One region of the Oceanobacillus sp. FSL W7-1304 genome, then DNA from elsewhere that is predicted to be linked to it. Evidence: a T-box and tRNA genes for the amino acid it is inferred to sense, from the RefSeq annotation. Region 1 holds a T-box; the other holds one or more tRNA genes.
The links. A T-box is a leader RNA that pairs with one kind of tRNA and senses whether it is charged. The one in region 1 lies ahead of NYE61_RS03805 (valine--tRNA ligase), so its partner is inferred to be a tRNA-Val.
Positions count from the first base shown of each region.

Region 2: it has a tRNA-Val gene. The T-box ahead of NYE61_RS03805 (valine--tRNA ligase) is inferred to sense a tRNA for this amino acid. The anticodon was not compared.

Region 1 covers NZ_CP150211.1:725,518-734,321, reverse strand. The annotation lists gene NYE61_RS03835 (uroporphyrinogen-III synthase) at 1-576, shown strand, start outside; gene hemB (porphobilinogen synthase) at 583-1,569, shown strand; gene hemL (glutamate-1-semialdehyde 2,1-aminomutase) at 1,585-2,874, shown strand; gene spoVID (stage VI sporulation protein D) at 3,176-4,321, shown strand; gene NYE61_RS03815 (phosphotransferase) at 4,386-5,393, shown strand; gene NYE61_RS03810 (hypothetical protein) at 5,390-5,608, opposite strand; T-box leader at 5,729-5,963, shown strand; gene NYE61_RS03805 (valine--tRNA ligase) at 6,024-8,669, shown strand; gene NYE61_RS03800 (ATP-grasp domain-containing protein) at 8,718-8,804, opposite strand, start outside.
Region 2 covers NZ_CP150211.1:1,218,749-1,227,552, reverse strand. The annotation lists gene NYE61_RS06120 (hypothetical protein) at 1-178, shown strand, start outside; gene NYE61_RS06115 (metalloregulator ArsR/SmtB family transcription factor) at 283-624, shown strand; gene NYE61_RS06110 (SRPBCC domain-containing protein) at 647-1,159, shown strand; gene NYE61_RS06105 (helix-turn-helix domain-containing protein) at 1,329-2,138, shown strand; gene NYE61_RS06100 (N-acetyltransferase) at 2,346-2,795, opposite strand; gene NYE61_RS06095 (hypothetical protein) at 3,079-3,282, shown strand; tRNA gene NYE61_RS06090 (tRNA-Val) at 3,669-3,741, opposite strand; gene ectA (diaminobutyrate acetyltransferase) at 3,994-4,599, shown strand; gene ectB (diaminobutyrate--2-oxoglutarate transaminase) at 4,648-5,895, shown strand; gene NYE61_RS06075 (ectoine synthase) at 5,922-6,308, shown strand; gene NYE61_RS06070 (sulfite exporter TauE/SafE family protein) at 6,523-7,245, shown strand; gene NYE61_RS06065 (alpha/beta hydrolase) at 7,337-8,149, opposite strand; gene NYE61_RS06060 (M42 family metallopeptidase) at 8,299-8,804, shown strand, end outside.

The DNA of each region.
Region 1 (8,804 bases):
TGGATTTTTTTTACAAGTGCAAATGGGGTCCATTGTTTTTTTACCCTTGCGAAGAAATATAATATGAAACAGCTTCAAGGGCAACGATTAGCTGCTGTTGGTCATAAGACAGATTTAGCACTTAAAAAATATGGCTATCAAGCGGAGTTTATTCCGACAACATATCATGCTGAGGCAATGGCAGAGGAGTTTCTGCAGCAGTTCCCTAAGGCGGGGAAAATTTTGCTGGTTCGAGGGAATCTTTCGCGTGATACGCTTCCAGTGGAATTTACAAAGCACAACGTGCCACATGTTTTGTTGGAGGTTTATGAAACAGGATATAATTATGCAATGAAAGGTCGATTAAACGAACTGTTAACGGAAGACTTGATCGATTTTATTACTTTTACAAGTCCTTCAACAGTTGAGGCGTTTGTCAAAATGGTTGATACGATTCCAAAGAAAAACTATATTTGTATTGGAACAACAACCGAGCAGCGTGCGACTGAACTCGGAATCCAATCTATCACACCGCCTAAGGAATTTACAATTGAAGCGATGCTGGAAACGATATGTAACTACATAAAGAAAGGATAGATTACGATGTCACAATCAATCAATTTTAAACGTCATCGACGGTTACGCTCTTCAAATGCGATGCGTTCGATGGTGCGCGAACACCATCTGAGAACAGAGGATTTTATTTACCCGATTTTTGTTATTGAAGGTGAAAATATTAAGAGCGAAGTTCCTTCCATGCCTGGAGTTTATCAGCTTTCTTTTGATTTGCTGCTTGATGAGGTAAAAGAAGTTTTTGAACTCGGTATACGTTCAGTAATATTCTTTGGCGTAGTATCAGAGAAGGATGAGATAGGAACGGGAGCTTTTGCTGAAGATGGTATCATTCAACAGGCAACAAGACTAGTTAAAAAGGAATTTCCAGAATTGCTTGTTGTTGCAGATACATGTCTTTGTGAATATACTTCACATGGTCATTGTGGCGTTATCCATAATCATGACGTCGACAACGATGAATCCTTGCAGCTTTTAGCAAAAACAGCTGTCTCACAGGCAGAAGCGGGAGCCGATATTATCGCACCTTCTAATATGATGGATGGATTTGTAGCTGTTATTCGACAGGCGCTTGATGAAGCGGGTTATTCACACATTCCGATTATGTCCTATGCTGTCAAATATGCTTCAGCTTACTATGGTCCTTTCCGTGATGCGGCAGACAGCACACCACAATTTGGTGATCGAAAAACATATCAAATGGATCCAGCAAATCGACTGGAAGCCCTTCGAGAAGCGGAATCAGATGTCGCGGAAGGTGCGGATTTCTTAATTGTAAAACCAGCTATGTCATACCTGGATATTGTGCGCGAAGTACGTGACAATTTTAATTTGCCAGTAGTTGCTTACAATGTCAGTGGTGAATATTCCATGGTCAAAGCTGCAGCTCAGAATGGCTGGATTGATGAGAAAGCATTAGTAATGGAGAAGCTAACATCCATGAAGCGTGCCGGAGCAGATTTAATTATTACCTATTTTGCAAAAGATGTTGCGAAATGGCTTAAAGAAGATAACTAGAGGAGGCGGACTAAAGTGGTAAGATATAATCAATCTGTAGATGCGTACAAAGAAGCAGTTAATCTAATGCCGGGCGGGGTGAACTCTCCTGTACGTGCATTTAAGTCTGTTGGCATGTCACCAGTATTCATGGAGTCTGGTAAAGGATCTAAGATTTATGACATTGATGGCAATGAATATATTGATTATGTGTTAAGCTGGGGGCCATTAATTTTAGGCCATGCTCCCGACCATGTTGTAACAAAGCTAAAGGAAGTCGCTGAAAAAGGGACAAGCTTTGGTGCACCGACGCTGCTTGAAAACAAGCTAGCGAAATTAGTGATTGATCGTGTTCCTTCAATTGAAATGGTTCGAATGGTAAACTCAGGAACGGAAGCAACGATGAGTGCGATTCGTCTTGCTAGAGGGTATACCGGCAGAAATATTATTCTTAAATTTGAAGGGAACTACCATGGGCATGGAGATTCGTTATTAATTAAAGCTGGCTCAGGTGTTGCAACACTTGGATTACCAGATAGCCCGGGAGTTCCAGCGTCCATTGCTCAGAATACGATTACGGTTCCATATAACGATGTAGAAAGTGTTAAACTTGCCTTTGAAAAGTACGGGGAAGATATTGCAGCAGTTATCGTTGAACCAGTATCAGGGAATATGGGTGTTGTACCACCTAAAAATGATTTTCTGCAAAACTTGCGACAAATCACAGAGCAAAATGGTACACTCCTTATTTTTGATGAAGTCATGACTGGATTCCGTGTTGGTTACCACTGTGCACAAGGACACTTTGATGTTACGCCAGACCTGACTTGTCTTGGTAAGGTTATTGGTGGGGGATTACCTGTTGGAGCTTATGGTGGTAAACGCGAAATTATGGAAAGCATTGCTCCTGCAGGTTCCATTTACCAAGCAGGAACCTTGTCAGGAAATCCACTTGCAATGACAGCAGGTTATGAAACCTTATCTGCATTGACAGAGGAATCATATGAGGAAATAAGCAAGAAAATAGATCGACTTGTAGAAGGATTCAAGCAAGCTGCGGCGGAATATGATATTCCTTTACATGTTAATCGAGCAGGTTCAATGTTTGGTGTGTTTTTTACAAATAAAGAAGTCATCAACTTTGAAACAGCTCAGCAATCAAACTTGGATTACTTTGCCCAATATTATCGTGCCATGATGGAAGAGGGAATTTTCCTGCCGCCATCGCAATTTGAAGGATTATTCCTATCAACTGCGCATACCGATGAAGATATTGAAAAAACAATCCAAGCAATCCGAACAGCTTTTTCTAAAATTGAAAAGTAAAAAATCAATCGTGAAAACTCCCGGCTAGTGACATGCGGACTGGACGTGGCGTTCACATTGAGAAAAAATAAGCCATTCCAATGGGGACATCCTTATATTAGGATTGTTCCAGATTGGAATGGCTTTTTTCATGCATATCTCTGTAGGTGGATTCATATAGATTATAAAGACATATCGGCATATTGGTTATATGTTGGCAGAAAAGAAAGTATAAAACTTTCCTTTTTGCAAAAGTGCAGGCGAAGGCGTTCGCTCAAGGATATTAACGAATGCCAAGTTTTTTAAAGAGGAGGGAATTCATTTGGCAGGCGATTCCAAAGCATTCACTTTTGATCTAGAGGAATCACTCTATTTTGAAAAGGGACAGGAAGTTGCGGAGTTAAGAGGAATAGCATTAGAACCTGAAATATCTATCCAGCCCTATGAGGAATATATTTCGATTCGCGGGAATATTGAGCTTCAAGGAGAATACGAAAAAGTAGAGTCTGAGCAAGATGATCGCTCACTGGATTTTGAAGACTTTCAAGCGAAACGTTATGTAGAAAAGGTAATAGATGAGGAAGGATTAGCTGCATTTTCTCATCGGTTTCCGGTAGAAATTTCTGTCCCGCCTTATCGTGTAGCAGACTTGAATGAGGTTACGGTACATGTAGATTCTTTTGATTATGAAATACCAGAACCAAGTCACTTAAAGTTGTACGCAACCATTGAAATACACGGGATTAATAGTGAAGTAGAGCACCAGCGTCAAGAAACGAAGGAAGTTAAGGATACAGAAGAAAAAGAAGTAGATACAGTGGTGGAGGGTAATTCTGTCTCTGAATTAGACTCATTCGAATTTGAATTAAGAAAACCACAAGAAGAGGAACTAGCTCTTACCGATTTATCGGAGACAGAGCTTGATGCAGGACCATTAGATGAACAAAAAACTGTTGAAAAAGAAGAAATACAAACAAGAGAAGAGAAGGATTTCGTTCAAGTAGAAGAAACAGAGGAAGCAGCAGAAACAGTGGAGAATACCGGGGACATTAGGTCAGAAGAAGCGGAACAAGAAGATCATGATCCAGATCGATGGAAAAAGAAATCACAAACATTAGCAGAATTTTTCAAACAATTGTCAGATGAAGAGGCAGAGACAACGGATATAGAAGCAGAAGAGACAGAAGAGTTGGTCACTGAAGAGGATATTGTTGCAGCTGAAGTAAATGAAACAGATAATTATGAAGAGCGTGTTCCAGAAGATGCAAGTTTATTATCGGATATTTTTAGAGAAGCAAAAGAAGAGCAGTTTACGAAAATGAGACTTTGTATTGTACAAAATCAAGACACAATAGAAACAATTGCTGAACGATTTTCCGTAAGCCCACTCCAATTGATAAAACAAAACCAGCTTGAGGATGACTTTGAGGTCCATGAGGGACAGTTGTTGTATATACCTGTCAATTAATAATCGAAAATGCCCCCTGACACTTACGAAACAAGGGGGTATCTCCTTTAGTAGGTGGTGATAAATGATGGAAGTAGTGAAAGACATACTGCAGGCTTATCGAATCTTTCCAACTGAAATCGAAAAGGTTACCGATCGTCTCTATCACATTAAAGACAGTCGTCGTGACTATGCCTTAAAGAAAAGTACATTAAAGCAAGAGGATATTGCTGCATGGGAACATGTTTATTATGTAGCAAATGAGAAAAATCTGTCAGAAATTGTGCCCGTTTATCTAACAAAAGATGGCAAGCTATATGAAGATGTAGATGGTTTCGTTTACTACCTTAGCCCTTGGCTGCTTTTTGCGCCTCGTTCAAGCAGTGAAACATCGATTGAGCGAACGATGGGACTATTAGCACATATCCATGACAGAACTCAGCAAAGTCAACGGATTTCAAAATCCAGCTTAAATAAAAACTTTCATACATACCAAACGTTCTGTGAGCAGCTTCCAAATGAATTATATTCCTATGTGCTTCGCTTTGAACAACAAGCCTACATGTCTCCGTTTGAATTGCAGGTTTGCACGCATTATCGAGATATAGAAACTGCATTAAACCGGATAAATGGAGAGGTAAGTGAATTTCTTGATCAGTCAGAAGAAGAAATAACATGGAATCTTTCCCTTTGCCATGGAAATCTCGCGCTTGATCATGTTTTGAACAACCATATTATTAATTGGGAGCAAGCGCGTTATGATCATGTCGCAGTGGATTTAACAAACTACTTCCATCAGTTAACCGGTGAATACGATCAACCAAATGAGTTAATAATGGAAGGTTTCAAAGTATATAAACGAAAGTATGATCTTGAAATGTTTGATATGAAATTACTATCCATTTATTTACTTAATCCAGCTGATTATATGACGATCATCCGAGATTATGTGAAAAGTACAAAAGAAAAACCACTGACTTATCAAGTCAGTGCATTACAGAAACAATATCGCAAGCTTATTTTTGCATTAAAATGGACAGATTTTATAAAAGAAGAATATGAAACAATAAATTTTGATGATCTGTCAAATTAAATCCATTCCAAATAAAAAGCGATTAATAGTCCAATTAATACACCTAATAAAAGCACATCAAAAGTCGTTGGGATTAACAACGTGCGGATTAACTGGAATATCGTGATCGGTAAAAGAATTCTCTCGAAGACAAAAAGGCATTGTCTTGCCCATGGTGGAAGTTTGTAACGATAAAATCTTGCCACAGGTAGCACCTCTTTCCTTTCTAAGCACATTTACGCTCTTTTTCTATACTATGTATGAATACACCAAATTGGTGCGGATAACAATAATAATAGTTGACGATACTCTAAGTAAGCTATAAAATAATATATATAATTATGTGAAATTATAACGTAAACGCGATGATAGGGAAGAGTACAAAATAAACGCCTTTAGAGAGGGAAATCATGAGCTGAAAATTTCCTAGGTAGATTGTTTTGGAAGGTCGCCCTTGATGCAGTTTCTTTGAAATTAAAATTTAAAGTAGAAGAAGCCGGTATTGACCGTTATCAATCAATGAAGTGTACAAACAATTTTGGTTTGTAAACAAAGGTGGTACCACGGAATCTAACCCTTTTCGTCCTTTATTTTTAAGGATGAAAAGGGTTTTTTGATTTTTAGTGACTGTTAAAAATAGGAGGTAAAGCAATGAGCACAAATGAACAAACGTCCCTTCCGTCGAAATACAATCCGGAGGAAGTGGAAAAAGGTCGTTATCAATTTTGGTTAGAAGGGAAATATTTTGAAGCTACTGGTGATCCAGATAAGGAGCCATTCTCGATTGTTATTCCGCCACCAAACGTTACAGGTAAGCTGCATTTAGGTCATGCATGGGATACAACAATGCAGGATACTATTTCTCGCATGAAGCGTATGCAGGGCTATGATGTATTATGGTTACCCGGTATGGACCATGCTGGAATCGCAACACAGGCGAAGGTAGAAGCGAAATTAAAGGAGCAAGGAACAAATCGTTATGAATTAGGACGTGAGAAATTCCTGGAAAAATCTTGGGAGTGGAAAGAAGAATATGCAGACTTTATCCGTTCTCAATGGGAAAAGCTAGGTCTAGGACTGGACTATTCACGTGAGCGTTTTACGCTGGATGAAGGTTTGTCTGATGCGGTAAAGGAAGTATTCATTAAACTATATGAAAAGGGTCTTATTTATCGTGGAGAATACATTATTAACTGGGATCCGCAAACAAAAACTGCCCTATCCGATATTGAAGTAATTTATGAAGAGGTCCAAGGTAAGTTTTATCATATGCGTTATCCAATTAAAGATAGTGATGAAACAATTGAAATTGCGACAACACGTCCAGAAACAATGCTTGGTGACACCGCAGTTGCTGTACATCCGAAAGATGAGCGTTATAAGCATTTAATCGGCAAAAAAGTAGTGTTGCCAATAGTTGGTCGTGAAATTGAAATTGTTGCAGACGATTATGTAGATATGGAATTTGGCTCAGGAGCGGTTAAAATTACACCGGCCCATGACCCGAATGACTTTGAAATTGGTAACCGTCATAATCTAGAACGCGTTCTCGTTATGCATGAAGATGGCTCCATGAATGAGAACGCCGGTAAATATCAAGGGTTGGATCGTTTTGAATGCCGTAAGCAAATAGTGAAAGATTTGCAGGAACAGGGCGTTCTATTTGAAATTGAGGACCATATCCATCAAGTTGGACACTCGGAGCGCAGTGGTGCAGTTGTTGAGCCATACTTGTCAACACAATGGTTCGTTAAAATGGAACCATTGGCTAAAGAGGCGCTGGATTTACAACATGAAGAAGGTAAAGTTAATTTTGTACCAGAACGCTTTGAGCGTACGTACTTTAACTGGATGGAAAATATCCGTGATTGGTGTATTTCTCGTCAGCTTTGGTGGGGACATCGCATTCCAGCTTGGTACCATAAAGAAACAAAAGAAATATATGTTGGAAAAGAAGCACCGGCTGACATCGAAAATTGGGAGCAGGACGAAGATGTACTGGATACATGGTTCTCCTCTGCATTATGGCCATTTTCAACGATGGGCTGGCCGAATGAAGAATCTGCAGAGTTTAAACGCTACTTCCCAACCGATGTACTTGTAACAGGTTATGACATTATCTTTTTCTGGGTAGCGCGGATGATTTTCCAATCGAAGGAATTTACTGGTGAAAAACCGTTCAAGGATGTACTTATTCATGGATTAATCCGCGATGCAGAAGGTCGGAAAATGAGTAAGTCACTAGGAAATGGTGTTGACCCGATGGATGTTATTGAGAAATATGGTGCCGATTCATTACGTTATTTCTTGTTAACTGGATCAACACCTGGTCAAGATTTACGCTTCCATTGGGAAAAAGTGGAGTCAACGTGGAACTTTGCGAATAAAGTATGGAATGCATCTCGCTTCTCCTTAATGAACATGGAAGGCTTCACCTATGAAGATATTGATTTAACTGGAGAGCTAACACTAGCAGATAAATGGATTTTAACGCGTTTAAATGAAACGATTGATCATGTGACGAAAAACACAGCGAAATATGAGTTTGGTGAAGCTGGTCGTCATTTATATAACTTTATTTGGGATGAGCTTTGTGATTGGTATATTGAAATGGCAAAACTTCCATTATATGGTGACGATGAAGCGAAGAAAAACACAACCAGATCTGTACTTGCACACGTTCTTGATCAGACAATGCGGATGCTGCACCCATATATGCCATTTATTACAGAAGAAATCTGGCAGCAGCTTCCACATCAAGGGGACTCAATTACGATAGCAAATTGGCCAGTAGTTGAAGAGAAGTATCATGATGAAACAGCAGCTGCTGAAATGAAACGGCTCGTAGCAATCATAAAATCGGTTCGTAATAGCCGTGCAGAGGTAGATACACCGATGTCGAAGCAAATTCAAATGCTAATCCAAGCTGAAAATGAAGCCGTAATGCAAGAATTAGAAGGAAATCGTGGTTATTTAGAGCGTTTTTGTAACCCAAGCGAACTAACAATTTCTGTTAACCTTGATGTTCCAGAAAAAGCGATGGCTTCTGTCGTAACTGGCGCTGAAATATTCCTTCCTTTAGAAGGGCTGATTGATTTCGATAAGGAAATTGAACGGTTAGAGAAAGAGCTTACAAAATGGACGAAAGAAGTGGAGCGGGTTCAGAAGAAGCTTTCCAATCAAGGATTCGTTAGCAAAGCACCAGCCGCAGTTGTGGAGGAAGAAAAGCAAAAAGAAGCAGATTATCTTGATAAACAAGCAAAAGTGAAAGCAAGACTTGAGGAGTTAAAGGGTTAAATCAAACTAATGCAAAAATCGGAAGTCCAATTTGAGGACTTTCGATTTTTATCTAATGCGCTGTTTTATATGACCAACATATGTCTCAAGGATATTTATATCACTACACGCACTTAATGTTCTCGAGCCGACAAC
Region 2 (8,804 bases), 490 kb from region 1:
TACCTTAGACCAAGTAACCAAACAATCGGGTCTGCCTGAAAATCCAATCAATGATGAACTACGTAAACTAATAAAAGAGGGCGAAGATGTAAAAGCAATTAAAAAAGCAAGAGAAACTTTGGGTCTTTCACTGATAGAGGGTAAAGAATATATTGATAAGTTGAAATTCAATGATTGATAATTCTTGATTTACCCACAAAAGCACAAAACGAAAGATCGGATATGTTTTTAATTTAACTAAACAGTTGAGTATAAATTGAGAAGTTTGTTATATTTAACCATATGGTTAATCAATATCAAGATAACTTAAATGAAATTTTTCATGCTTTATCCGATCCAACAAGGAGAGAAATCGTTTATATGATGGCTCAAAAGGAGAGGACAGTTTCAGAGTTAGCAGAGCCTTTTGACATGTCTTTAGCAGCTATTTCTAAACATATAAAGGTTCTTGAACGAGCAAATTTAGTGGAGAGGAATGTAAGAGGAAGAACGCATATATGTAGATTAAACGCAGTGTCATTGTCTCAAGTTTCTGAATGGCTTCGTTTTTATGAGAGGTTTTGGAGTAATCGTTTTGACCCTCTTGAGAAAGAGTTAATAAAGGCACAAAAGAAAGAACATTAAATTACATAAAGGAGTTTTTAATATGAACAACTATTCAACAACCACTTTAACAATGGTCAGAAATTTTGATGTAAAATCGGAAAGAGTTTTTGATGCATGGTTAAACCCAGAAATGATGAGAAAATGGTTTTTTACATTGGAAGGGACGAATAAGGTTGCACAAAATAATCCTGTAGTAGGCGGTACTTGGGAAATTGTTGACCATCGACAAGGAAAAGATTACCGTGCGATTGGGGAGTACCTCGAAATTGATCCTCCGAAAAAAATCGTGTTCACTTTTAAGATGCCTGAATTGACACCAGAAGGATTCAGCGAATTAGCAGATACGATTACAGTTGAGCTAAAAGAACTCCAGCAAGGCTGTGAGATGACTTTCACACAATTGATCCATGTTATTCATGAAGAAAATTGGACAGAGTCCGATATCGAAAAAGCTCATGATGAATGGCGTGATAGCACTGAACAAGGCTGGTATTATATGTTTATGGGTCTTAAAGAATTATTGGAGACAGGAAAAATTAGCTATAAAGGTTAAAAATCATTTTGGCGTTTCGAGATATATAAATCTACCTAAATAATAGGAAGACACTAAGGATACTCTATTAATGCCAATAATAATAACAAAAATTAATCAATAACGTGTGCTATTCTAAAATATAGGGGTGAAAAAAGGACTTCACGCATTAAACTTCTTGGAGGAATTTATGGTTAATAAAAGATACTTTTCAATTGGAGAAGTTTCTAAATTAAAGGATGTTACAATAAAAGCCTTGCGTTATTACCACGATATTGGCTTGCTTACGCCTGCCTACATAAACCCCGAAAATGGTTATCGGTATTATACAATTAACCAATTTTTTTACCTTGATATTATAAAAATATGTAGACAGGGTAATGTAAGTATTAGTGAAATTAAAGATTTATTTACTAATTCCGATACCAATTATCTTAAGTTTTACTTGGAACAGAAAAATGAAGAAATTCAGATGGAAATAAAAAAACTAATACAGGTTAGTAAACAAATAGAAATATTAAAGAAAGCTATTCATACATCTGAGGATGATCTTATGAATAAAGGCTTTAATATGCAGACCTTCGAAGAAAGATACCTTTTTAGTTCACCCACACAGGGTGGAGTACTTGATGAAATGCATTCATTCGATAAATTAGATGAAGAATTAGAAAGATTTATAATGAATACATTCCAGTACGGACTAATTTATTCACGTCATAATGATATTTGGGCTATTAGTGATGCATTTCGTATAATAACAGCAGATGATTCTATTATGCTTAAAGATAATCCAAGTGTATCTAAGTTACCAAAGGGAGATTACTTAACTGTAAATTGTACAAGAGACACTGAAATCGAAACATTTCAATTAATAAAAGAATATTTGGTGAAAAAGAGTTTGTCGTGTGATAAGATTTATTTATTTTATTTAGTTACAGATGTCTTTAATCAAAATAATCACTTTTCGCAATTTCAAATTAGTTTAAAGCCCACCCCCTAGCTAAGGTGGGCTTTAAACTTAAAATTTGTATTCATAAATAAAGTTTGTATTCTCGAATCTTCCTTCAGGTAAATTAAATACAGTTAATTCTTCCTCTAGGCGTTTAAAACCATTATAGTCGTAGAATCCATAGTTACTTATTGTATCTGTATATACATAGATTTTATTAACTTTTGTGTTTCTAAAGTAAGAAAATAGCTCATTCAATTATTTTTTTCCTACCTTTTTACCTCTCGACTTTTCAGAAACGGCAAAGAATTCTAAACAGCCTTGAAACTCATTTTCTTTTCCTCTAATTAACTTGCTATATGCATCATCAGTCTTTGAAGTAAATTCGACAAATAAGTTTCTTTCGATGTCGTTTAGATTTAAGATTTCTAACAGTTCCTTTGTATAATCCTCTTGTAATAATCTATAAGATCTTATCTCATCAACTCTTGATCCAAAAATTACACCAATGACCTCGCCGTCTAGTGTAGCTACTCTCCCGAAGGTACTTTTGTTTAATATCGGATTTATAAACATTAGCGTAATTGCTGCATCTAGTATATCTTCGTTTTCTACCTCTTCTATAAACCCTTTAGCAAAGGCCTCAGCAGTAATTACTTTAATAGGTTCTATGTCCTCTTTTTTAATGTCTCTAATTTCTAAGTTCATTTTGAATTCCTCCTTTAAATGATTAACTTACAAATAGAGTTTAATGTCTACCCTATAGGGGAGAGTCAAGAGTTTCTTTTTAATTTTCTTAGAGAATATATGCATTTCTATTATTCTACAACAATAATGTCCTGTTAGTTTAAGTGCATATTAACCTTACCATTTAATTGCAATATTTCAAATAATAAATCTAAATTAATGTAACTAATTATAATTTACTATTCCTTGGTCAAAATTAAAAGTAGACCACTTGCTTACCTTTACTAATAAGGAGGTAAGCAAAATGATAGGATCTATTCAAAAATATAAGAAAAAACAAGGGATTAGATATCGATATACCGTTGATCTCAATCAAGATGGGGTGCGTAAACAGAAAAAGAAATCCGGTTTTCTACTAGCCGAGTCATCACTGAACTTAAAGAACACCGAAGAAATCAGGAGGGTCAGAAGAAAGCGGCTGGAGAAATGTACCAAGATCAAGATTTAGTTGTTTGTACAGAAAATGGGGCGGTCCAGGATCCGGGAAATTTGCTGCGGGTTACAAATAGAATCATTAAGCAGGTGGTGTACGTATCATTCGCTTTCACGATTTAAGACATTCGCACGCATCCATCCTGTTATCAGGAGGTGTAGATTTAGTCAAAGTTGCTGCACGTATGGGACATACCAGCCCCAAAACAACCTTGGAAATATACGCTCACCTTGTTCCTAACAACGATTATGATGTTGCCGATGTGTTTGAAATGGCTCTAAAAAATTCTGTGACTGATTTGTGACTGCTAACCAAATTGGGGTGAAAAACAAATCTTTACTATAAAAATAAAAAAGTCTGTACTCCTTGATATACAAGGGATACAGACCTCTGTTTTATGATGATTCCGATTGGGCTCGAACCAACGACCTCTACCCTGTCAAGGTAGCGCTCTCCCAGCTGAGCTACGGAATCGTATGTACGATTTGTACTTATTACTATACGTGTAAAATGCCGTCCTGTCAATATTAATTTGCTTTATTAGAGGCTTGCTAAAAATACGACCAATAAGCAACCAACCTTCTGATTTAAAACTCTAAAAAACTCGAATTTTGCATAAACCGGATTATACCTCAGCATTTGCTAGCTTTTAATAGGCATCTTCAATCAAACTACCCACAGCATACCTCATCATGAATAATCTGTAAATTCCCGCCTTTATCAATTTTGACGAAATGGAAGCTTATTATTAATCTTATAGAGTACCAATTAAATAGCGCAGGAGGTGAGAGCATCAATACAAATGGAATTGCAGGAATGAATGCAGTAGCTGAAATTGAAACAGATTTTCATTTTCGTAAGCCAACCAAACACGATGGATCAGTGGTTTGGCAACTCATAAAAAATACAAAGGTACTTGATTTAAATTCGTCATATAGTTATTTAATGTGGTGTGAGATATTTTCTGATACATCCATTGTGGCAGAAAGAAACGGGGAGATTGTTGGGTTTATTTCCGGGTTTTTTCATCCGAATACAACGGATAAATTATTCATTTGGCAGGTTGCTGTTAATGAATCTGAGCGCGGTAAAGGTTTAGCAACAAAGATGTTGTACCAATTACTGAACCGTACAGCATGTGGAACCGTTCAATACATTGAAGCAACAGTTTCACCTTCAAATAAACCGTCACAATCATTATTTAAAGGTCTTGCAAAAAAGCTTGAGACAGATTGCAACATCAGTGATTACTTTCTCTCAGAGGATTTTCCAGCTGAAGGACATGAAGATGAATTGCTATTCAAGATAGGTCCAATAAAAAATAAAAAATAAAAGATAAAGGATGATTTGGTGACTACAGCTGTATTAAATGATGCGAAAATGAAAACATTTGAGGAATTAGAGTCTGCTGTAAGAAGCTATAGCAGAGGCTGGCCGACAGTTTTTAATAAAGCAAAGGGCTATAAACTTTGGGATACAGATGGCAAGGAGTATATTGATTTTTTTGCCGGTGCAGGAACAATGAATTATGGCCATAATGATGATACGATGCAGCAAAAAGTGATTGAATATATCCAAAATGATGGCATTATACATAGCCTCGACATGGGTACAACTCCAAGAAAAGAATTCCTTGAAAACTTTAAAGAAATTATTCTTACACCACGTAAGCTTGACTATAAAATTATGTTTCCGGGTCCAACTGGAACAAATACAGTAGAAAGTGCTTTGAAAATTGCTAGAAAGGTAACAGGACGTGAGACAGTTATAAGCTTCACAAATGCTTTTCACGGAATGACGATTGGTTCTCTTTCTGTGACAGGTAATTCCTTTAAACGCCATGGTGCAGGTGTGCCACTCCATCATTCGGTATCTATGCCGTTTGATAATTATGTGGAAAATCATGATTCCACCGCCTATTTGGAACGGTTTTTAGAGGATAGTGGAAGTGGTGTGGCATTGCCAGCTGCTATTATATTGGAAACGGTACAGGGAGAAGGTGGCATTAATGCTGCGCGAATCGAATGGTTACAAAAGATAGAGGAACTGTGTAAACGCTGGGACATTTTATTAATTGTAGATGATGTGCAGGCAGGAAATGGACGTACGGGTACTTTCTTTAGCTTTGAACCAGCTGGTATTGAACCGGATGTTGTTTGTCTTTCCAAATCGATCGGTGGTTTTGGTCTGCCAATGGCAATTACATTAATCAAACCGGAACATGACAAATGGGGTCCGGGTGAGCACAATGGTACTTTCCGTGGAAATAATTTAGCGTTTATTGCAGCGACGGAAGCATTAAGCTATTGGAAAAATAATGACTTCGAAAAAGAAGTTCAGGAAAAAGCAGAAATTCTAAAGACTGCTGTAAGTACTATAATTGAAAAATATCCTGAACTGAATGGAGAAGCAAGGGGCAGAGGATTGATGCAGGGAATTGCAGTAGAGGAAGAGGGTCTAGCAACTGAAATTTGTGCAGAAGCATTTCAGCGTGGCTTAATTGTAGAAACTTCCGGTCCTGAAGATGAAGTCGTTAAATTCCTGCCACCGCTTATTATTGACAAAGTGGGATTAGAAAAGGGATTTCAGCTATTAGATGACAGTATTAACTATGTCTTGAACAAATAATGAGGGATAAGAAAGGGGAATGCGCTATGATCGTTAAATCATTAGAGGAAATTATTGGAACAGAGGATGAAACTTTCAGTGAAAACTGGTCGAGCCGTCGATTTATTTTGAAAAAGGATGGCGTTGGCTTTAGCATGAACGATACCATTATTAAAGCTGGTACGGATAACTTTTTCTGGTATAAAAATCATATTGAAGCAGTTTATTGCATTGAAGGTGAAGGGGAAATTGAAAAAGTGGTAACTGGAGATGTTTTCCAAATTAAGCCTGGAACAATGTATTTGTTGAATGATAATGATAAGCATCGTCTTCGTGCACGTACACAAATGCGATTGGTTTGTGTGTTCAACCCGCCATTAGTCGGAACAGAAACACATAATGAGGAAGGGTATTATCCGCTTTTAGTTGAATAATAATTTGTTTTAGGCCATCTGATACATGTCAGGTGGCTTTTCAAAGGTTAGGTCCTTTTTAAAATCCATCGTAAAAGTCTGCTCTAAGTAGAATGTTAATCAGCGTATATCCTTTGTGCTCTTCCGCTAAAAGTTGTCAGATGAAGAACAAAAAATAGGTGAACAATGCTATGATGAATAATACACAACATCACACAGGCAGAGGGTGTCTATTTTGGGAACGATATTTTTATTTATCACAATTATTTTAGTTGCTTCTATTCTTCAAACGAGCACTGGGTTCGGCTTTTCAATAATGGCTACACCATTCTTGCTCATGTTATTTTTGCCTCAAGAAGCAATTCAGATAAATATTATTTTATCTTTAATTATTTCAATTGCATTAGTCTATAAAATAAGAAAAGATATTGATTTTAAGATTGTAAAGCGATTTACGCTAGGAAGCTTAGCTGGTATCCCCGTTGGTGTTATCCTAATTATAACGATTGAAGATATGAACGTTTTCAAGCTGGGAATCAGTATCCTTATTCTGCTATTAACTGTATTGTTAATGCTAAACTTCAAAGTAAAACCAACTCCAACCAGAGATTTCATTGTTGGCGGGATATCTGGAGGGTTAACAACAAGTGTTGGAATGCCTGGACCGCCATTGTTGTTATATTTTACTGGAACAGATACGGAAAAAGCAAAGCTGCGGGCAACGACTTTAGGATTTTATCTTTTTATTTATCTTGTCAGTCTTATTACGCAAATCATCTTTACGGGTACAAATAAAGTTATTTGGGAATCGAGTTTATATGCGGTTCCGTTTGTGATTTTAGGATTATTCCTAGGGCAGCTACTTTTTAAATGGATAAATCAAAAGGTTTTTAGGCTATTTACATACATTCTATTGTTATTTACAGGTGTCTTTCTGTTGCTGGAGAGTTTATTTTAAGGAATCTGAAGTAAGAATTTTAAACTTCTGCGTAAAAGTTAAACAAATACCTAGCATGTGATTCAGGATACGGTCACATGCTAGGTTATTTTTACGCCGTTAAAAATGTTAATAGTTCTCGATTAAATTTTTCTTGTTCCTCCCAAAATAATCCGTGTCCACTATGTTCAAACCAGATAAGCTTGGAGTACTGTATTTGTTGATGCAGGACGGACGCAAGCTGGGGAAGGCAAATTTGATCATGTATTCCCTGGAAAATAAGAGTAGGTGCTTGAATGCTTTCCACATCAGCAAAGAGTACTTCATCTCTCAATGTGACTAAAATATTAGCTGTGGAATAACCACTTGCCACAATTCCTAATTGGAAAAACCATTCCTTAAAAGCTGGTGTCAGCGCTCTGTAGAAAAACATGTTCGTTAAATCTGCTAGCATTTGTGGACGATTATCGTACGTTTGTTGGATAAGCTGATTTACTTCATTAGCTTGTAAGCCATATGGAAATCCTGGTCGCTGGATGAAGCTAGGTGCTGCTGCAGCGAATAGAGCAAGCTTATCTACACCATATCCACGATGTCTGCCCATATATCGAATAACGATTGCACCACCAACTGAATGACCGGCAAGTGTAAAATGTTTTAAACCGAGTGTGTCAACAATAACGCGAATATCATCTGCAAGACGATCATAAGAATAACCTTCCCATGGTTTATCGGATTGACCAAAACCTCTTATATCAATTCCGATACAGCGATAGCCCATACCAGGAAAAACATTAAATTGATATTCAAATAACCGGCGATTTGCTGGCCATCCATGCACAAACAGAATAACTTTTTCACTTGTTGGATTGATATCCTCCACATAAATGTTAACAGATGGTTCGACCTGTACATAATATCCCATTGTTTCTCCTCCTTGATTAAATCCCTTTTATACACATATTCTAAAGGAGGCTAGGATAAGAACTAATTCCATCAATAATGAAGCATATTTACTGTTCAGGCAGTGATGTTAACTGTAAAATTAGGATATCGATAAGAAAGGGTGATCAGATGACGCCATATCCGAATGTTAGCGAAACAAAGGAGCTAATTAGACAATTAGTATCAATTCCAAGTCCGTCTGGGTATACGTTTCAAGTGATTCAATTTGTAGAACAATTTTTACAGGATTTAAATGTAGAAACGAAACATAATCGAAAAGGAGCTTTAATCGCAACCTTGCCTGGTGCAAATAAGGATGAGCATCGCATGCTGACTGCTCATGTAGATACATTAGGAGCAATGGTAAAAGAAGTAAAGAGTGATGGCCGACTTCGTCTTGATTTGATTGGTGGTTTTCGCTATAACTCGATTGAAGGAGAGTATTGTGAGATTCATACAGCGAATGGGGAAGTTATTACCGGAACAATTTTAATGCATCAGACCTCTGTTCATGTATATAAAGATGCCGGTGACGCCAAACGTGACCAGACGAATATGGAAGTGCGGATTGATGCAAAGGTTGAAAATGCAGAAGAGGTACGGGCACTTGGAATTGAGGTTGGGGATTTTGTTTC